Regions from separate parts of the Butyrivibrio sp. XBB1001 genome, predicted to be linked through region 2. Evidence: predicted binding sites of a transcription regulator. Region 2 holds the regulator's gene; the other holds the start of a gene.
What was found. The regulator NrdR, encoded in region 2, represses ribonucleotide reductase genes. The targets are predictions, from matches to a motif close to CACAANATNTTGTG.
Positions count from the first base shown of each region.

Region 1: the regulator NrdR is predicted to act here: its motif matches at 5,095-5,108, upstream of nrdD (anaerobic ribonucleoside-triphosphate reductase).

Region 1 covers NZ_AUKA01000009.1:135,190-146,425, reverse strand. Annotated here, with positions in the region: partial or broken gene G631_RS20670 (IS3 family transposase) at 1-240, shown strand, start outside; gene G631_RS0109885 (sugar kinase) at 832-1,854, opposite strand; gene nrdG (anaerobic ribonucleoside-triphosphate reductase activating protein) at 2,001-2,549, opposite strand; gene nrdD (anaerobic ribonucleoside-triphosphate reductase) at 2,749-4,980, opposite strand; gene murI (glutamate racemase) at 5,160-5,978, opposite strand; gene G631_RS0109865 (hypothetical protein) at 6,028-6,477, shown strand; gene G631_RS0109860 (SH3 domain-containing protein) at 6,487-7,272, opposite strand; gene trxA (thioredoxin) at 7,304-7,624, opposite strand; gene trmB (tRNA (guanosine(46)-N7)-methyltransferase TrmB) at 7,628-8,278, opposite strand; gene G631_RS0109845 (D-alanyl-D-alanine carboxypeptidase family protein) at 8,360-9,805, shown strand; gene G631_RS0109840 (3'-5' exonuclease) at 9,802-10,737, opposite strand; gene G631_RS0109835 (glutathione peroxidase) at 10,881-11,236, shown strand, end outside.
Region 2 covers NZ_AUKA01000001.1:605,977-617,212, forward strand. Annotated here, with positions in the region: gene G631_RS0102645 (ABC transporter permease) at 1-525, opposite strand, end outside; gene G631_RS0102650 (ABC transporter substrate-binding protein) at 647-2,251, opposite strand; gene G631_RS0102655 (cellulase family glycosylhydrolase) at 3,321-4,952, opposite strand; gene G631_RS0102660 (hypothetical protein) at 5,675-5,974, shown strand; gene G631_RS19860 (hypothetical protein) at 6,168-6,827, opposite strand; gene nrdR (transcriptional regulator NrdR) at 6,929-7,441, opposite strand; gene G631_RS0102675 (DUF4956 domain-containing protein) at 8,122-8,808, opposite strand; gene G631_RS0102680 (polyphosphate polymerase domain-containing protein) at 8,844-9,596, opposite strand; gene G631_RS17760 (carbohydrate-binding domain-containing protein) at 9,622-11,196, opposite strand.

The DNA.
Region 1 (11,236 bases), on a different contig from region 2:
GGCATCATACAGTCTATGTCACGCAAGGGTAATTGCTATGATAATTGTATCATGGAGACATTTTTCGGGCGATTAAAGAATGAGATGTACTATGGCTATGAGTCTTGTTATGACTCGTTTGAATCATTTAAGATGGCATTAGAAGAATACATAGATTATTATAACAACAGAAGGATCCAATCAAAAACAAAATGGATGCCTCCTGTTAAATACAGGGAAGCATCCATGTGTTCCGCTTAACTTTTAACATGTGTCCAGGATTCTGGGTACATATCATTGGCTTGGGCGGTCGTTTTTACTTATGTATTTTCCTACGGCAACGCCGGCAGAAAAAATCGATATTACAGCTGCAGCTGCACCTATAATCTCAATAATCATAAGCAGGCCCTCCTTTAGCAAGATTTTTGTTGAACAAAAACTCCTTTCTATAGGATATGGCCAACCGCCTACCTGTCATTTCTCTTGGTAGCACTCACCTTCATATTTTATCATGTCATTCCGGCATCGGATATAAATATTATTAAGCTAAAATATATGTATTATTCCGATGTTTGAAGATTTAAGCCCATCTATTCAATGCTGTTATATGTGATTCTTTATCCATGCTACAGAAGTACTGAATATTTTTGTTCTGCACTTAAGAACTATAATAAGCAGCGCTGAACCTATTGTGCATATTATCCCCTTTACAAGAAATTCTCCACTAAGCTATTTGCTTTGTGAAGTCTATTTTCACATTAATGACTAAAAGACCTGGTCACCCAAGTCTTTTGTCATTAGAGGTTTTATAAAGGAAATACGTTATGGCGAACGTAAATCGGCATTGCTATGTCAGCGGTTCAACTCACTAGTTGGCCCATCTGACTGGTGGTTTCTGATAATACTATCGATCTCGCGAAGATCGCTTGCTGGAAGATCTCCAGGAATAGTATTCTTGACGCTTGATGTGGCATTACCATAGGCAAGAGCCTTAGCTACATCGTTGTATTTGAGCATTCCGTACAGAACACCTGATACATAAGCATCTCCAGAACCAATTCTATCTATTACATCAATATCTGTATAAGGCTTCTCAGTAAAGAATTCATCCCTGTCTGCATCATAGATTGTAGATGTAAAGTTATGCTTGCGAGGGCTTATAACCTCTCTCTGAGTTGTGCATACAATCTTTACAGGGTACTCTTTAGTGTAGCTTCTCATAATGTCATGAAGGTCGCCGTCCTTCTGCATCATACGTCTTGATGTCTCTTCTGAAACAAAGAGAATATCAACATATGGCAGAATATTCTTGATGGCTGCCCTTGCATCCTCTTCACTCCAGAGGTTTGCTCTGTAGTTACAGTCAAAAGATACTAAGGCTCCGCCCTTCTTAAAGCGCTTTATCATCTCTGTTGCAACTTCGCAGGTGTTCTTGTTAAGGGCAAGAGAAATGCCGCTTGTGTGGAACATTCTGGTGGAAGTGTAGACGCTTTCTGGAATCTCATCAAGTGTGATCCTGGTAATTGATGAATTCATTCTATCGTAAACAATAGATGGCTTACGTGGTGCTGCGCCATTTTCGTAGTAATAAATTCCAAGACGAGCCTCAGGTGACTCATCATAGATCAGATAGTCATCTGAAACGCCCTCAAACCTGATCCTGTTCTTGATAAAGGTTCCAAGAGCATTCTGTGGAAGTCTGGAAATCACACCAGTACGAAGTCCCAGGAGTGCAACTCCTGATGCCACATTAAGCTCGGAGCCACCAGCCCTCTTATCAAACACATCACCACGTGTCATACGTTCATAATTGGGTGGTGAAAGGCGAAGCATAATCTCACCGAAGGTTAAAAGATCAAATCTCTCGTCTCCCATAATGGCCTCCTAGCATAAGTGTTAATACATCCATAAATTCAACGAAATCTTATTGCTTACAATGCACATGATATATCAAAAGATATTCCAATGTAAGTGCTTACATCGTACCAAATATGGAATATTTTGAATTAAAACGTTTAACTTTACAGTCTGGAGGTGTCTTTATCATTATATTTTGACAGGACTACCTCTCCTTTTTCAAGCGTAGCCTTTACATCAATTATTCTCTGATTCTCAGAGCCTCTAAATCTAAGCATCAGATTCTTTTTATCAAGCATAAACTCCCCGTCCACAAGTACATCTGTCATTGAGAGGATAGCATCTGTGTCTTCGCTGTGACACCTCTTGTTATCAGGATCAGTGAGCTCCTCCCAGAGATATCCTGAGTAGATCCATATGGTAGCCTTTGGAACTTCTCTTTTTATGCGCTCTATAAGGGGCCTTATCTCCTTCTGGTTTACAACTTCCATAGGCTCTCCACCAAGGATAGTAAGGCCTGCGATGTATTCAGGCTTTAAGGATTCCACGATTTCATCCTCAACCTCTTTGGTATAAGGCTCTCCATAATTAAAGTCCCAGGTCATCTCATTGAAGCACCCCTTACAGTGATGAGTACATCCACTTACAAACAGAGCTGTCCTACATCCTATTCCATTAGCCACATCATTATAATAAACCTGTCCGTAATTCATATTTACAATCTTACTTTCCGACCGGCAAATGAATTTGTATGCAAGCATCCATTCGCTTTCAGGTCTTGTACAACAAAAGCCGGGGCAATTCTCCCGGCTCTTGTTTCTATTTCAATTTCATAATCCCCCGCGTGTCTATTTCCGGAAGAATTATGTTTCATCCAGAAGCCACGCATTATAATTTTTCAAAAGAGTCTTATCAGAGCTTTGGATTGCTCATGTGAAGTACTCTTTCTTTTATCTCCTGAGTACGTCCCTGATTCCAGTACTGAGTACCGATGTATCCACAAGTACGTCTAGCAACGTTCATCTTGTTCTGGTCGCGGTTTCCGCAGTTAGGACACTCCCAGATAAGCTTGCCGTCTGTATCTGTAACTATCTTGATCTCTCCGTCATAACCACAGCACTGGCAATAATCTGACTTGGTATTCAGCTCAGCATACATGATGTTCTCATAAATATACTTCATTACTGAGATTACTGCATCGATGTTGCTGTTCATATCAGGAACTTCTACATAACTGATAGCTCCTCCTGGAGAAAGAGCCTGGAACTCTGATTCAAACTTAAGCTTGGTGAATGCGTCAATCTGCTCTGTTACATGAACGTGGTAGCTATTTGTAATATAGTTCTTGTCAGTAACTTCTGGGATAATTCCAAAACGCTTCTGGAGGCATTTTGCAAACTTATAAGTTGTTGACTCAAGTGGTGTTCCGTAAAGGCTGAAGGCAACATTGGTCTCAGCTCTCCACTTTGCGCACTTGTCATTTAAAAACTGCATTACCTTAAGCGCGAAATCTTTTCCCTTAGGATCAGTATGAGAAACACCCTTCATGTACTTGGTACACTCGCAAAGTCCGGCGTAACCAAGAGAAATAGTTGAATAATTTCCAAAAAGGAGTGGATCAATTACCTCACCCTTCTGTAATCTGGCAAGTGCTCCGTTCTGCCAGAGGATTGGTGCTACGTCTGAAGGAGTTCCAAGGAGCCTGTTGTGTCTGCACATAAGTGCTCTCTTACAAAGCTCAGTTCTCTCTTCAAGGATTTCCCAGAACTTCTCTTCATTCTTGTAGGAAGAGCAGGCTACATCAACTAAGTTGATAGTAACAACGCCCTGGTTGAAACGACCATAATACTTGTGGTCGCCCTCTTTATAGTTAAGAGCATGTGATTTGTTGCCCTGATTGCAAAGGCCCTCAGCATTCTCTTCACTATCTGGTGTCAGGAAGGATCTGCAACCCATACATGGATATACATCGCCTTTCTTGAGTTCTTTCATCTTCTTGGCTGATATGTAATCTGGGACAAGTCTCTTGGCTGTGCACTTTGCAGCAAGCTCTGTGAGGTACCAGTACTTGGAATCCTCGTGGATATTGTCCTCATCAAGAACATAGATCAGTTTAGGGAATGCTGGTGTGATAAGCTGTCCCTTCTCGTTCTTGACACCAAGAATACGCTGTTTGAGCATCTCCTCGATCACCATCGCAAGATCTTCTCTCTGCTGTCCCTCTGGAACCTCATCAAGATACATGAAAACAGTGATAAATGGAGCCTGTCCATTTGTTGTCATAAGAGTGATGACCTGATACTGGATAACCTGGCATCCTCTCTCGATTTCCTTTCTAACTCGCATTTCTGCGATCTCATCTACCTGCTTCTTGTTGACCTTAACTCCAGCAGTTTCAAACTCAAGAGCAACCTCCTTGCGGAACTTCTGTCTGCTAACGTCCACGAAAGGAACAAGGTGTGAAAGAGTAATACTCTGTCCACCATACTGTGAGCTTGCTATCTGCGCAATTGCCTGTGTTGCAATGTTACAAGCAGTTGAAAAGCTCTTGGGACGCTCGATCATGGTTTCAGAAATAACTGTTCCGTTCTGGAGCATATCCTCAAGATTTACAAGACAGCAGTTGTGCATGTGCTGTGCAAAATAGTCTGAATCATGGAAGTGGATAATTCCCTCTTCATGGGCCTTAACAACATCCTCAGGCAAAAGAAATCTTCTGGTAATATCCTTGCTGACTTCTCCAGCCATATAGTCTCTCTGTACGCTGTTAACAGTAGGATTCTTGTTGGAATTCTCCTGCTTGACCTCTTCGTTATTGCACTCGATAAGAGACATGATCTGCTCATCTGTTGTGTTGGATTTTCTAACAAGGGCGTGCTTATAACGATATGTAATATATTTTCTGGCAACATCGTACTTACCAGCCTTCATAAGGCCATCCTCGACCATGTCCTGGATTTCCTCAACGCTGGCAGCACGTGTAAGTGTTGCGCATAATTTCTCTACACTTGTGGCAATATCAATGATCTGGCCATGAGTCAGTTTCTTCTCCTCCGTGACCTCGTTGTTGGCCTTCTCAATAGCTGCAATGATCTTGCTGACATCAAATGCAACCTCTTTACCACTTCTCTTGATGATTTTCATAGGAACCCCCTCTAAATAAACTAAAAACTATTATATAAACTGGTTTTTGACCATAAAAAATATGTTTGTCATGCAGAAAGCTGGCATGAAAACATATTTTAATTTGTTTGAAATCACAATATCTTGTAGTTACATTTAAATAATAATACAATATTTTGTTAATTTCAAGACTATAAAAATCAGAGTTTTCTAACCTCTTCGAGGCGATTATGCAGTCTTTTCAAGTGTTCCAGAGTTTTCTCATCTTCAATAAATTTTTTTGAAAAATAATATTCCGTTTTGGACTGCCCCAACATCTTGTGGTAGTCATCAAAATAGACCTCTGTATCTTGATCCGAATTCATATCAAGTGAAAGAACGTCTGCAAGATGGTGAACAGTGCCAAAATTACCATCAACCAAAAGTGTGTCCGAACCAAAGAAGTCCCTGAATGCAGGCTTGAAATAGTTAAAATGAGTACAACCTAGAACCAGTGCACTATATTTAGACGCGTCATAATCTGCAAAAGAGCTTCTAATATACTCAATTACTTCTGGTGTGTCAAACATCTCTTTTTCTGCGAATTCTACTAGCTTGGGCATGGGTTTAAGGTCTACTCTATGCTCCTCATCTACCCTGTGAAGCAGGTCCCTTAGCTTATCTTCTCTGATGGTAACAGGTGTGGCTATTACCATGATTCTTTTTTCCTCAGTTCCCTCTACAGCTGGCTTTACAGCAGGTTCCATCCCAAGGATAGGGATGTCAAAACGGCGTCTTAGCTCCTTAATAGCAACACTTGTAGCCGTATTGCAGGCTACAACCAGTGCATCTGCGCCTTTATCTATGAGAAACTGAGCGTTATCAATGGCAAAGCCAACTATCTCCTCTGGAGTCTTTGTTCCATAAGGAACATGCTCAGTATCTGCGTAAAATATGTATTCTTGCCCCGGAAGTCTGTGGTAAGCTTCATGTAGTACGGACAGCCCGCCTATCCCGGAATCAAAAATTCCTATTTTCATATGCTTTTCCTATCTTTACTTTTTCTTTTAAAACAATTAATCTTAATTTATGAGCGAAAAAAAATTTGATGAATTACAAAAATTATATGATAACTCCAAGGTAGGTTCCCTTGTCCAGGAAATCTGCGAGTACTACGCAACCCTTGATGGCTACGAAGATAACTCCTACCAGGATGAGATTGAACCACCAGAAATAGTGGAGTCAGTCTATCTTTTGTTCTGCATTCAGAGTCGTGAACAGATTCTGGATGAACTTACTATTGTGCAAAAAAAATATCCCGAACTTTATAGATCCGTAAGCGGGATGCACAATACTCTTTTGATCAATATGGATTATCGCTCACTTGAAAAAAGCTGCGGAGAAAGAATCGCGCAGTATGCACAGAACACTTCTCTGGAAGAGGTCCTTAGCTGCGCAGAATCCTGTTCTCGTACCAGCGACAATCTGTCCGAAGCTGTGGATAAGTTCTACACCTGGCTCCACAGCCGCAGAAGATGATCCATGTCATTATTTTACTTCAAGGTATTTCATTGATGCATATAATCTCTGACCATTGTATTCAACAAGCGCCCAGCTATTATCTGCATTCACTGCAACTCTTTTAAGTTCCGTACCCTTGTTTACAGTTCCCATAACTGTGTCTTTACTGCTGGAATTATCAACAGATCTTAAATTGAGCATCTCAGCTGTAACTACAACTGTGTCATTTTTCTCTGTATAACCACTAGGAAGTGCAAGCTCTGAAACTGTTACCTGCTCCTCATCCGGATCTGGTGCCAGATATCTGTCATAAACCTTGACCTTTAAAACGATAGCCAAAAAGGCCAGAATGATAACTCCAGTGATGATAGAAGAGATTCTTACGAACAGTTCAATTGGGAATCCTCCCTCAGAATCTTCCTCTTCGTCATAGCCCTCATCATATCCATCTTCGTAGTCTTCATCGTAATCGGGATCATAGTCATCTTCATAATCCCTGCCATCATTTCCAGGCAAATCCTTGTTCCAGGCATTGTCTACTAACTGGCTGTAGTCATCCTGTGAATACTGGGGCTGAGGCTGCACTGGCTGCTGATACTGCGGCTGAGCATATTGCTGCGCCGCCTCCTGCATCGGTGGTCTATTCTGTGCCAGCTCTCTTTCCTGCTCCTTCTGCCTCTCCTGATAGAACTCCTCCCGCTCCTCGGCATTAAAGAAGTTCATTGGGTCTTCTATCTGGATATCAATATCTGTTGTATCCCCGACGTTGTCTTTTCTCTTGTAGTCTTCAAATTTAGTAATCTTATCCGCCAACGTTTCTACCTCTAAAGTAAAGTGCTGACCTTTAGGCCAGCACTTTATCAATTATTCCTTGTAATTTAGCCTTATTAAGTGCTCCAACCGCTGTCTCAATAACTTCTCCGTTCTTGAAGAAAGCAAACATTGGAATCGACATAACATTATACTTCTGAGCAATATCAGGAGACTGATCAACATTGATCTTGCCAATTTTCATTTCTCCCTCATATTCTCCAGCAAGTTCATCAATAACAGGGGCCATCATCTTGCAGGGGCCGCACCAGTCTGCGGAAAAATCAACGAGTACCGGAATCTTGCTGTTTAAAACCTCTTCTTGGAAATTCTGACTGTTTAAACTGTAGTCCATAAGTTACTTCCCCTTTCTGCTAACAATGTATTTGTAGATTGGATTGCCTTGTGATGAGAATTTCTCTTCATATTCCGTCATTACATTGCCCTCATTCATAACAGGGTCATTATGAAGATCATATGTTACTGCGTCAAGGGTCCAGCCTGCTGGTTCTACCTCTTCCACAGCAAAGTCAAAAAGGTCCTTGTTGTCAGTCTTGAACTCTACAACACCATCTTTCTTTAATATTTGGTCGTAGCGTCCCAAAAACTCTCTGGAAGGAAGGCGCCTCTTGGCATGTCTGTCCTTGGGCCACGGATCAGAGAAATTGAGGTAGATCTTATCAACCTCTGAAGGAGCAAATACATCGGTGATATTCTCAGCATCCATCCTTATGAAAATAACATTAGGAAGCTGTCTCTCCTCCTGCTTCTGAATTGCTCTAAGAAGTACACTGGAATACTTCTCAATTCCAACATAGTTGATATCTGGATTGAGTTCTGCAAGATCCATCAGGAATCTACCCTTCCCCATTCCTATTTCAATATGAATCTTGTTGTCATTACCAAATACTTCTTTTTTCCAGAGTCCTTTTTTTGTTTCTGGATTCTTGACAGTGTACTTACTGTCAGCAATAACTTCTCTGGAACCTGCAATATTTCTTAAACGCATTTCTCATCCTACCTATAAATCTTATAAGAGAATTTTACAACATTTGCGACCACTTGGAAAGTATTGTATTATCTATATACTATGAGACACTTATTTTTCTTTTGCAAAAGAAAAACCAAATACCGCGCGGCTTTAGGCTGTCTTCTTATCTTTATTAGCCTATGGGGGCTCCGTCTGACAGCGCTTGCAGAGACTGTAGATTTCCAGGCAGAGGCAGAAGCCAGAAAAGAGCTGCCCATACAGAGTAATGAGACAAGCGGCTGGCCGGAAGGGCCTGCAATTGGGGCTGAAGCTGCTATACTGATGGATGCCAGGACCGGAACTATTTTATATTCCAAGAACATCCACGAAGAACTTTTCCCAGCCAGTACTACTAAGATAATGACTTGTCTTTTAGCTGTGGAAAATGCCAACCTTGGCGACAAGATCACATTCTCAAATGATGCCGTGTTCAGCGTACCAAGAGATGGTTCCTCTATTGGAATGGATGTAGGCGAGTCGATCACGCTTGAGCAGGCGCTTTATGGAATCATGGTTGGAAGTGCCAACGAGGTTGCCAATGCTGTAGCAGAACATGTAAGCGGCAGCATCGATGAATTTGTTGCTCTTATGAACAAAAGAGCCAAAGAGCTTGGATGCACTAATACTCACTTTAGTAACCCTAACGGGCTTCAGACAGATGATCATTACACAAGTGCATATGATCTTTCTCTGATAGCCAGAGCTTTTTTTGACAATGAACTTTTGTGCAAGGTTGGAAATACTCCCAGGTATCATTTTACAGCAACAGACACTCAGCCTGATGACTTCTATTTAAACAACAAGCACAAGCTGATCACAGGTGAAGTTAAGTATGACGGAATAGTTGGTGGCAAGACGGGGTACACTGACCAGGCCAGAGAAACTCTTGTAACCTGCGCAGAAAGAGATGGAATCAAGCTTATATGCGTTGTTTTAAAGGAAGAATCCCCTTCTCAGTTTACTGACACAGCAGTTCTTTTTAACTATGGTTTTAATAATTTTGAGGCTATAAATGTTTCCCAGAATGACAGCCGATATATGCCCAATGATTCTTTATTCTTTGAATCAGAGCATGATGTGTTCGGCAAATCCGGCGCCATTTTAAGCCTTGATGAGAATAGCACGATCATTATTCCTAAGACCTCATCTATAGAAGACACAACCTACACTGTATCCTATGACCTTACGCAAAATGATCTGGCGGTTAATCCAAATGCTCTAGCCAAGGTTATCTACACTTTTAACGATGTTCCAATAGGAAACGCACTTTTGTGCTATGAGGGTAGTAGCTCTGATGGATCCAGAGGCGGCTCATCCCATACTCATACAACTTACATTAATGTTAAATATCTATTCGTGTTTGCAGTGGTTTTCGTTTTACTTACAACTTTGATCTGCTCTGTTATCACCAGAGTCCACTTTAGCCACAAATACACCAGTAAGAGCGACAGGATGCGCTATCGCAGAAGAAAGAAAGAATATAAAAAAGGCCACGTGAGATTTTAATCCACGGGCCTTTTCTTTATTTTTCTCTGTTTTATCTTCATGGCTTCCACATCTTCAGGCGGAATAAACTTACAGGTTTTTACCACAAATAACCTGCCATTTTCAGCTTTCTTTATCCTGACTTTGGATTTCATAAAACCATGAAGCTCACAATACGCCACAGAATAATAGTGTTTACTGTTTGGTGTAAACCACTTGACCTTACGCCTGATGTTCCTGTGACAGATATAGCATTTGGTGCTCATTATTTCTATATTTTCCAGGATGTCTTCCTTGGTATCAAATTCCCTTGAAATATATTTAAAGTAATTATCAAAGGTGATTTTTATCTCCTGTTTTCTTGTCTTAGGGGTTACATAAGTATCAAAAGAAACCTTCTGCAAAACCTTGTCATTTAGTCTCTTAAAGATTCTGGCTGTGTACTCTGCATCTGCTAATGCCCTATGAAAAGGTATGTCCTTTTCCATTCCTAGCTCATCAACAACTGTTGATAAACTCTTTCTGGACTTGCCGTCATCAAAGGCCAGGGAATAGAGCTTCTGCACGTCGTAAAAGGCTATGGGCCTGTCAGATAAAAGAGGCATGCCAAAGAAATCCAGGTTTCTCTGGAACTCTGTTAGATCCAATGGTCCCCAACTGCAAAACTCAGCGCCTTCTCCACACCAGCTTAAGAACTCAGATGCAACTTCCTGGAAAGATCCTCCTTTTTCAAGGTCTTCCATTGTAAGATGGATAAGTTTTCCTGTGATCCTGTGCATCTGCTTAAAAACCTGCGGTTTTATAAGTCTTGAAAACTCGCCTACTTTTTCCTTTTTTTCATTAAGTTTTACGGCACCTATTTCTACAATCTCAAATATGAGAGTCTTGCCGTTTTCGGTTACTGGTGCCTCTCCCTGATTCCATTCCAGGTCAAAAACAATGTAATTTTTCATAAGACAACTATAAAATGCCAACTTGTTTTTTGCAATATTTTTAAATTTTCTATTGACATTTTAGATTGCGCGCAATATAATTTAAGTAAATTGAACGCTGTTAATAATTAAATGTTAAATAGTTTATTTCGGAGGTAATAGAAATGGGATTCTATGATTATTCTGTCACTGATGCTCAGGGCAATCAGGTTTCAATGGAGACTTTTAAGGGCAAGGTTGTTCTTGTAGTTAATACAGCTACAGGTTGCGGCTTTACTCCTCATTACAAGGACATTGAGTCTATGTATGAAGAGTTTAATGAGAAGGGCTTTGAGGTTCTTGATATTCCTTGTAACCAGTTTGCTGGACAGACTCCTGGCACAGATGAGGAGATTCATGAATTCTGCCAGCTCCACTACAATACAAAGTTCCCTCAGATGACAAAATCTGATGTTAACGGCGAGGGCCAGCTTCCTCTTTACAAGTTCCTCAAGGAGCAGAAGGGCTTCGAGGGCTTTGG
Region 2 (11,236 bases):
TCCGCCAAAATCATCTGTATATGAAATAAATCCGCCTGGAGTAAACAGCTTAAATATCATGCCAAACACAAATGTGATCAGGATTCCGGAAAAGAAAGGCGGAATAGCCATGATGACCTGATTTATAACGGTAATTGTCCTGTCCAGGATTCCGTTTTCATATTTAGCTGTAAGTATTCCAAGGGGAATAGAAATCAGTACTGTGAAAAGAAATGCCAAAAGCCCCAATGTAAGCGTAATTGGGATCTTTTTGACGATGAGACTTGCCACGGAAACGCTATAGCTATAGCTTGTGCCAAAGTCTCCCTGAAGAAAAGCAAAGAACCATCTAAAATATCTTACAAGCAGCGGGTCGTTAAGGCCCATGCGCTCTCTTGTCTGCTCTATAAGTTCAGGGGATGCCTCAAGTCCCAGCATTCTGACGGCCGGGTCCCCTGGAAGAACATTAAAAGCGAGGAATACGCATAATGAAACCACAACCAAAGTAACTACTGTTGAGATAAACTTTTTTAATGTGTATTTCATATCGTATTCCCCGCCAAACATTTTTCTCATGAATCCTGCATAATGCAAGATTCCACTTGTATTTTATTGTACATGTTTACAGGGCTATATGTCCAATGATAAACGTGTATTTCTAAATCTTTTACTGCGCTGGTCTGATCTTAGCAATATCCTGAACATAGAGAGGATAGAAAACATATCCTGTAAACTTCTTGTTAAGGACTACAAATTCAGGAAGGTCCTGAATATAAACGCTTGCTGCTTCCTGTGAAAGGATTGTCTCGCACTCTTTGTAGTACTGAGTCTTAGTATCATCATCAGTTGCTGCAGAAGCATTTGCATAAGCTGTATCATAGGCTTCACTATTAAAGTTTACGAAGTTCTTGCCATTGTCTGATACATATCTTGAAAGAAGTGCTGATGCTGAAAGTGTAGAAGCATCAATACCTACTACTGTAGCTTCGTACTGTCTGCCGCTGTATACATCAGAAACCCATGAATTCCACTCAATTTCCTGGATGTTTGCTGTTACGCCGATCTCTTTAAGCTGCTCAGCAATTACCTGGGCTGTATCTACGTGCTGACCATAGTTAGATGGAACTGTGATAGTAAACTCAAATCCATCTGGATATCCTGCCTCTGTAAGAAGCTCTTTTGCCTTGGTTGTATCAAGGTTGTAGGTGTCGTTAAGTTCAGGCATGTAGTATTTGCTAAATGAAGGGAACATAGCTGAACCAACCTCTGTTCCTGCACCATCTGATACAAAGTCCATGATGCCCTGTGGATCTACAGCATAGCAAAGAGCCTGACGAACTCTTACATCATCAAAAGGCTTAACTGCGTTGTTGAGGTAAAGAGCCTGTACAAGGTTCATTGTTCCCTCATAAACCTCAAATTTGTCTGAAAGCTGTGCAACCTGTGTTGGTGTAACACGAGCCATCATATCAATAGAGCCGCCCTCAAGATCCATTACGATAGCGTCCATATTAGCTTCGATCTTGAAAACAACGTCCTTGATATATGCCTTCTCTCCCCAGTAATCATCGAATCTTGTAACAACGAAATTCTCCTGTGGTGAGTTTGAAACATACATATATGGGCCAGTTCCGATAGGTGTTGTCTCAGGATGCTCGTTAGATGCTGGAATAATAGCGACTGTGAGCTGTGTCAGGAAATCTGAATCAGCTTCCTTAAGAACAACCTCTACGTGGCTGTCATCAATTACATTTACACTGTCAATCTTGCCATAGGCCTTGATAAGTGGCTCGCTGCCATCTACGCCCATGTTACGTTCAAGGGAATATTTGATATCCTCTACTGTAACGTTTGATCCGTCGTGGAACTTGATGCCATCTCTAAGAGTGAAAGTGTATGTTGTACTGTCCTCTGAAATCTGGTAGTCGCTGGCTACAGCAGGGTTAAGATTACCGTTTTCATCAGCCTTAACAAGGCCTTCAAAAATGTTATAGAATACTTCTCTTGTTCCTGCCCCTGTTGCGTTGTGTGGGTCAAGACCGTCAATGTCCTGAGGTATTCCTACAGTAAGCTTGGAAAGATCATCCGTAGTCTCAGCAGCTGGTGTCTCTGTGCTGGTCACTGTTTCAGTGCCTGCCCCTGTGTTCTCGCTCTGATTCTGGGAATCTCCTGCCTTGTCACTTGAGCATCCGCTCAATGCAACAGTCAGCGTTGTTAACACGACAGATAGAAGATAGCTTGCTGCCCTTCCATTAAGTCTTTTTCTCATCATGTTAAAATCTTCCTCCTATTTAATTGATTTGTAGCTCCCTGAAGTGGAATCTACGACCGCGGCGTACTCCTCGGACGCCACATAAGCACTATAAAACTTCGTCAAAGAATTGTCAACCCGCAGTATTTGGTAACGCAGGGTGTTTGCGCATCCGCTGGTTTCGTGCTGTAAGTGAGCGCTAAGCTGCAAATGCTAAATCTGCTCACTTCACCTTCGTCGTAATGCATGGGCTTTGCTCCTCTGACTAGTTTTCTATGGTTCAAATCCTAGTGAACCATAAGCAGAAAACTAGTCTTCGTTTCAAAGCCTCATGCATTATCTCCTCCGTGCGAATGTCTCGCAGCTTTAGCATTTTTGCAGCTCAGCTTACTCTTTTGAAACCCGGTCGCGGATTCACAAACGCTCCTGCTACACCGCAATACTGCCCGCCACGCCCGGAGCCATCAACTGTTTCGTGGCGGGCTGTAAGAGACTGAGTATTAGTTAGTGCACGGCAAGCGTTACTAGAGCCTGGAAAGCAAGAGGCTATCGCCTCTGCTTTCCAGGCTATGTGCTCCGCACATATGTTGATTGCATGAAATTACGGCCTACAGCCACTTTCGTGTAAAACCACATAAATTCTCTCTTATACGCAACTATGCTTATCTACCATTTTCGTGTAAGTGCCCCGCTATACTACTCTTAACTTGTTTATATGAATTTACGCCTTTCAGCTATTTTCGTGTAAAGCCTCCAGCTCTACTCTCTTGACTTGTTTATATGCATTTACGCCTACAGCCACTTTCGTGTAAAACCACAAAAATTCTCTCTTACACGCAACTATGCTTAACTACCATTTTCGTGTAAGTGCCCAGTTCTACTACCCTTGACTTGTTTATATGAATCTACGCCTTTCAGTCATTTTCGTGTAAGGCCTTCAGTCCTGCTCTCTTAACTTGTTTATATGTATTTACGCCTACAGTCCTTTTCGTGTAAGGCCTCCTCATAAAAGCAAGAATCTCCCCGCGCACACGCAGGGAGATTCTAATGTGGAATATGAAAAAATGTATTTTGATGTAACTCGAACTTATTACTCTACTGTAACATTTACAGATGTTCCGATAGAGCCGCTTCCCTGGATACCAAAATCAGTAGAAGCGCCAGGTGTAAGAGTTGAGTTCCAGCTCATAGGAGTGATAACGTAGCTATCACCTTCCTCGGCGACATTTACACACCAACTGGAGTCAATCTTAACTTCACTCTTCTTAACCTTAACAGTCCATGTGTTTACTGTAGCTGCGCCATCATTCTTAACCTTGATGAGTACCTGATAGCCTGAACCCCAGTTATTAATTGTGTACTCAGCCTTAAGGCCTGTAGCTACTGGAGTTGGATCTGGATCCACTGGAGTAGGATCAACTGGCTCTGGATCAACAGGTGTTGGATCAGGATCTACTGGTGTAGGATCTGGGTCTACTGGAGTAGGCTCTTCTGTGCCAGGGATTTCTTTTCCATTGATTGTTGCAGGTGTTCCGTCAACATGCTTCATGATAGCATCGATGATTGCTGGGTCTTTCCACTGAAGTGAGTTTCTATCGATGTACATGTGGCACTCGCCGTTTGAACCTGAAGCATCATTCTGGTAAACATTGTTATCCCAGATAACCATAGCTACATTGCTATACTTGGCAGCTGTTCCCCAATAGTAATCAGCCCACTTAACACGCTCTGATGTGTTATTTCTGTTAGTAGCACTTGTCTCACCTACTACTACAGGAACGTTCTTTGAAAGGAACTTAGAATTAAGGTCATTAAAGAATGAATCAATGTCCCACTTAAGGTTGTCGTCAAATTTTGTAACAAATGTATCACTTGCAAGTGCGAAGTAATAAGGAATGTAAGCATGAACTGAAAGGATCAGTCTGTTGCTTGCAGAATCCTTAGGAAGCTTGAAGCCATCAACCATGCAGCCTTCGATTGAAGCGTCATATCCAGGAACCATAACGCATCTGTTTGCGTTGTTTCCGCCTGTTGCTCTGATAGCATCAAGTGCAACCTGGTTGTAATCATTGATGCAAGCTACTGCCTCTCTGATGTCTGAGCTAGGGTTATTTCTTGGGAACCACCACTCTTCGCCATGGCCTACAAGTCTAGGCTCGTTCATAGTCTCAAAAATAAGATGTGAGTCATAGTTCTTGAACTCAGTAGCGATCTGTGTCCAGATAGACTTGAAATATGCCTCTGAACGGCTCTTGTTAGCATTGTTTGGATAATAGAAATTCTTCTCAGAACCAATGTCATGGTGAGAATTGAGAATTACATACATATCGTTGGCGATACAGTAATCAACTACTTCCTTGACTCTCTTCATTACGAAGTCAGGAATCTGGTAGTTAGAACCTGTTGTATACTGTCCCCATGATACGGGAACACGAATTGTATTAAATCCAGCCTTAGCCACTTCATCGATAAGTGCCTTGGTTGTTGCTGGATTTCCCCAATAAGTTTCATTTAAAGATGTCGCTGGATAAGTATAAGCCTGGCTGATTGCATCTAAGCTGTTTCCGATGTTCCAGCCTACCCTCATATCTGTTACAACCTCTGTCGCTGTCTTATCTGTAGTGCCTGCTGCATGAACTGTAGCTGCAGGAGCAAAAGATACAACAGTGAGCACAGCCAAAAGAACTGATAAACCCCTTTTAATGCATTTTAAATTGTGCATTATTTTGCACCTCCCATATTTTCTGTCGCGACAACTATATCATATGGTTATGGGAACCAATTGTCAATATAATTTAAACATTTTTGTAATATATTTGTAATAGTTCAGAAAATTCAGTCTATTAACTACTAACGGTGATAATATCTTCTTTAAAACCGACATTATATTTCTATGGCTTTCCTGCGCCTACCTTGGTGAGAGCACTACTTTATACGAAAGTGCCATGGAAGCGTAATTGCATGTAAACAAGTTTTTGGGAGGCTTTATACGAAAGTGATACATTTGCAGAATTGCGTGTAAGTCGGCATTTTACTGACTTTATACGAAAATTGCATAAAGCCACAATTTCATATAAACAAGTTTTAGGAGCTATCGGCCGAGGTAGATTTTCGACTTATACGAAAGTGCCATGGAGGCGTAAATGCATGTAAACTAGCTTCTGAAGTGCCTTATACGAAATGAATAGATTTGCAGCGTTGCGTATAAGCCGGTATTTTACTGGCTTTACACGAAAGTTACATGAAGCCGCAATTTCATATAAACAAGTTTAAAAGGAATCGGCCGAGGTAGATTTTCGCTTTACACGAAAGCATTAGCAAGGCAGATTTCATACAAAAACAGTGCTTAAATAGCCTTACCTTGTGATACAATATATTAGTGAATTCAAAATATTAGTAAAATCAAGATATATATTCGAAAAAATATCAAGGCGAGGTATTCAAATGGGTGAAATTATAACTATACTGATATATGCAGGAGTTATCGTAATTGCAATCGCTGTCAGACACAAGAAGGTGACTGAGCGGGCGCAGCAGTCTTCCTCCATGCCCCATAGGCATTCAGCCCCTGGCGAATATGTTTCTTTTAACAAATATGCCAAGAACAATTCCGCAGGAACAATGCCTCACGTTCATGAGACCAGGAAATATACAACTTCAATGTCTGATGCTTCCAAGCTTCCGCCTGGATATATCCTCTTAAACGGAGAGCCTGTCCGCGTTGCAGACCTTGAGGGCAAGTAATTAAGTAAAAAACCATTGGACATCCTACTCGTCTGCAAACTGCTAGTTCATAATAGCTAACAGAATTCAGATCAACTGCCATGTATTAAAAAGATTAAGGACCATCATTACATCTTAGTAACGATGGTCCTCTATTATTTATTCTTAGTTCTATCACAGATTTACCTTGTCTATCGCAGTTTCATCCTGTCTATCACAGATCCAACCTGTCCACGGAAAAGAGACATGGTATAACAAGGAAGTTATCTCCTTTGGCCTTGACTCTGTCAAAGTGAGACTCAGGATCAACCTCCAGCCATCTCTTTATGGCTTCTGACTCCTTATCAAGTCCGCTGATATTCACATTATTCCTAGGCTCCTCATAATATGAGAACAAAAGATTCTCATGCATTGAGATATAGGCGTATTTGTCGCCTTTCAAAAGTCCCTCGTCCACTATTTCCTTGTGGTGGAGAATGTAAGAAGTGAGCTTATCCGGGTAAACAAAAGCAATTCTTCCAACTCTAGTCTTGACCGCAGTCGTTCTCTCTTTTTCCCAAACATCAAGATCATCTTCAGGAGTGTGATGGTAATACACGTTGATCATAGGGACAAAATAGGTGTCGCCATCTTCCCTTGGCCAGGTTTTCAGGAAATCCTTGATGTCAGTTAGAATATCCCCCACCAATTTCTCTGCCACAGACTCAACATAGATAAATCCCATATCTTTATATCTGTAAAAAGAAATATTGACAAAATCCCCTCTTCTTATAGCCTGGGCAGCCTTTTCTTTGCACTTATCTATTGCCTGCTGGAAGCTGTCAGCGCCGCATTCTTCTTTAAAAGTGCATCTGTATTGGTATCTCTTTAGCATTTTCCCTCCATTTGCCAAAAATAACCCCAAGCCCACTGCACACTCTAAGCGTTTAGAGCCAGTAAACCTGGGGTGTTATTAGCTACTTATTATTATTTCTTTTACTCTTTCTTGAGAAGTGGAGTGTTCTTGTCTGTAGAATCTGTGATGGTTCCATCAGCTTCCTTGCGAAGCACTGACTTAAGCTCATCCATAAAGGTATTCACGTCCTTGAACTCTCTATATACGGAAGCAAATCTTACATATGCAACAGGATCAAGATTCTTCATCTTATCCATCACAATCTCACCAATAGCGCGGCTGGGGATCTCTTTTTGCTCCATGTTGAAGACTTCGGTCTCCACAGCATCAACAAGCTTGGTGATCTGCTCAGCGCTTACCGGGCGCTTATGGCAGGCTCTGAATACGCCAGCTTCTATCTTGGCTCTGTCGTAAGGCTCACGAACATCGCCCTTCTTAATAACGATAAGAGGGATTGTCTCAACCTTCTCATAGGTCGTAAAACGCTTGCCGCAGGAATCGCATACACGTCTTCTTCTGATAGAAGTGTTCTCATCTGCTGGCCTTGAGTCAATTACTCTTGTGTCATCTTTTCCACAAAAAGGGCATTTCATGGGATTTCCTCCGTTATCTCATTACTCTCATTTACTAGAAACAACTTTCCGATTGCAAGTTTAATTGCCTGTATAATTGCAATATAAATATACCACACTGTATATTGTATAGACAATTAAACATCACACAAACTATTGTATCATCATTTCTCCGTCTTTTCTACACTAAATTGCGTTTTATTGTTATCACTAGTAAAACTTTTGTGGCTTTACACGAAAGTGCATAAAAGCCACAAATGCATATAAACAAGTTTTAGGTTGTAGTGCTAGCTGAGACTTTATGGCTTATACGAAAATAGCGTGCAGGCTGATTTGCATGTAAGCCAGGTTTTTGGTGGTTTTACACGAAAGTGTAGTTAAGGCCAGATTTCGTATAAGCCACCACTTTAGCGGCTTTACACGAAAGTGCATAGAAGTCACAAATGCATATAAACAAGTTTTAGGTTGTAGTGCTAGCTGAGGCTTTATGACTTATACGAAAATGGTGTGTAGGCTGATTTGCATGTAAGCCGGGTCTCTGGTGGTTTTATACGAAAACGGTGTGCAGGCTTGTTTGCATATAAGCCATGCCTCTAGTGCCCTTTATACGAAAGTGGCTTGCATGCCAGTTTCCATGCAAGCCACCACTTTAGCGGCTTTACACGAAAGTGCATAGAAGCCGCAAATTCATATAAACAAGTTTAAAGTTCCTCAGCCTTTACCATGACTGGTCTTGAGCAAGTAACTTCAAGATTTCCGTTTCTCTGTCTGATCTCATCGATCATTCCCTTAGTTGAAGCCTTATCCCTTAATACTACCTTGTATGTAAGCTTGTAAAGGCTTCCCATTCCTGATGTCTTAACTTCTTCAAGATTTGCAGTATTTGTATAGCGCATGAAAATGTCATCGAAGATTCCTTCAAAATCAAGACTTTCTGGAACTGTGATCTTTAAAGTCTTTTCCTCAAGGCCGATTCCCTTAAATGAAAGGCTTGAGAGGAGGAGATTAGCAAGTGTGATGATAACTGCAAAAATAGCAGCGATTCCGATGTAGCCCATACCTGTTGCAAGGCCTACAGCCATGGCAAGGAAGATACTTGTGATTTCTTTTCCTGTACCAGGAGCTGAACGGAAACGTACCAGTGAAAAGGCGCCAGCTACCGCAACTCCGGCTCCGATATTGCCGTTAACAAGCATAATTACTACCTGAACGATGGCAGGAAGAAGAGCCAGCGTAACTATGTAGCTCTTTGAATAGTTGTTCTTTAAAGTGTACATGAAGGCGATAAAGCAGCCTATTACAAGTGAGCAGAGGGTGGCTATGATAAAGCTCACGCCTGAGATTGTGCCGCTTGTCATTATGGTTCCAAAAATAAGATCTGTTGTCATTTGAATTCTCCTTTTATTTCATTGCTTAATAATACTTACACAGCTTCGCGAAACTGCTGGATGCTGGCATTTTTCTTTTTGTTTCTCTCAATAAGTTCAGTCATGTAGTTGGTGTAGCCTCTCCCGTACTTGGAAAAAGAGGTCTGGCGTATATTAAGCTCGTCTAGTATATGTGCCATTTCCATGGTCATTGCGCCTGCAATCTTGAGCTCCATCAGGTGCTGTCCTGGAAGAAGTATGTCTTTTCCTGTGTTGCCATACTTGAGAGAAAGATTATCCCGTCTCCATCTGATATTGGTATCAAAGGTGATCCTAAGGTCTGGATCATTTATTCCGGCCATCGCGATTCGGTCATAGGAAATAGCCATGGCAGGCTTTATTCCCTTGTAGTACTGCATAAAGTAGTCTATTTCGTGGGAAATCTGACTGGGCTTCTCTGGCTCTTTTCCCTCCAAGAGATAGTATAAAGCGTCCTCATAGCCCATGGAAATGCGCCTTTTGTACACGACGCCCTTATACTTTTTCTTGATCTCGATAAAAGCATTTGTGTCATCCTCAGGGATTCCGTAGGTGCGGAGCCTGAGCTTTTCTTTGTATACGGGCTTTTCAAGGGATTTCTCGATTAGCTGAAAGTCCGGAGTGTCAAAATATATGTTGAGTATGGATGTCTGCCCATAGCTATCAACCTTTGCGATGGGTTCAAGCCTTTTCATGAGGGCTCTGTACTGCATTTCATCCAGTAAAAATTTAAGTTCGATTCTTTCAAATACGTCTTTAAAGCCTGCCATTTTTGTTCCTCTCTATGATGAATTTTTAGTTGCTAGCTTGCTCTGTAGATTCCTGTGACTGGGTTGTCTGCTGGTTTTGATTGAATTTGCCGCCACGGCCCATTGTCTGACCATTCTGATTATCCTGAGGTGGTGTGCCAAACTGCTGATCACTACCTTCTGGTGGTGTGCCGCCCTGAGAGTTCATATCTCCTTGGGGTGGAGTGCCGCCCTGACCATTCATCTGTCCCTGAGGGCCCATGCCGCCTCGTCCTCCGAAGCCTCCGCCGCCCATCATCATGGACTCTGTGATTTCTGTAACTTCTTCACCGTTTACTGTAATTGTTCCGCCTGTAAAGGTTGCTTCGGTGTCATAATCAAATGCGAACTGGGCTGTAATGTCGATGTTTCCGCCAGTTATGTAAAGCGCGCCGTTAGCATCAAGGGCATCTGTGTCACCGCTGCCCATCTCTATCGTGAGATCGCCACCTGTGATTTCAATAACAGGGCCTATTGTGCTGCACTTTGTAGAAGCGTTGATTCCATCATCTGTGGCGTAGATGTTTATTGTTCCGTCATTTATCTGGATGTAGGTTCCTTCAAGCGCCTCTGCTGCGTTTACATCAATTGTTCCGCCGTCAATCACAAGATATGTTGTGGCCTGGATTCCATCGTCAGCAGCGTCGATATCAAAGCTTCCTCCGCTGATATATACATATCCTGTGGTGTCATCATCTGAATCTTCGCTATGAAGGGCATCTTTTTCCGATTTGATGGTAAAAGAACCATCGCATACTCTGATTGAATCGCCAGCTTCAATTGCATCTTCTGCGGAAGTGATTGTGTAAGTGCCGCCTGTAAATTTCACGTCATTCTTGCCGGTAATGCCATTTGCTGTGGAACTGATTGAAAGTGTACCTGTTCCATTAAATGTAATGTCATCCTTTGAAAAAATAACTGCGTCTGTGTTTGTCTCTCCATCAGCAGTAAAGGTTCCGCTCACCGTAAGTGTATTGCTTGATGAAGTTGTTGTAACAAATACCTTGTCAGCGTTTTTGACGTAGATAGCTGGGAAATCAGTATTTGTGATTGATACTCCGTCGAGCACCAACTGGACTTTAGCTGTATCATCTGCTTCTACAATTATTGTGCAGTCAGTGGCTGTGCCGCTTATCACATAAACACCTTCTTCGGTGATAGTTATGTCTTTTCCACTCTCCAGAGTCAGGTTCTGAGCTTCACTTAAATCTGCCTCCTGCTCAAGATCTCTATCGCTGAACATATTCTCAAAATCAAGAATTGTTGTCAGGTCAAGTGCAGTTGATGCAACTGAAGATCCGGAGCCGTTGAACCCCTGAGGACCAGCGCCTCCTGGGAACTGGCCATTTGCCTGCGCATCTGCGGTCTCATTGTTGTCTCCGCTAGCATTTGCTTCTTCTGAGGCATTGCCATCTGCTGACTGGTTCTGATCTAAATCGGAGCTTGCAGATACATCTGCTGAACTTTCACTATCTTGTGATACTTCTGAGCTTGTGCCACTAGCAAGTGTTGTGCTGCATCCTGTAGCAGCTAGCGCGGCGCTTAGAAGTAATATGGCTAAAACTTGTTTTCTCTTTTTCATGCTTCTAATCTCTCTTTCTTTGGTTGCCTTGTTTGATCCG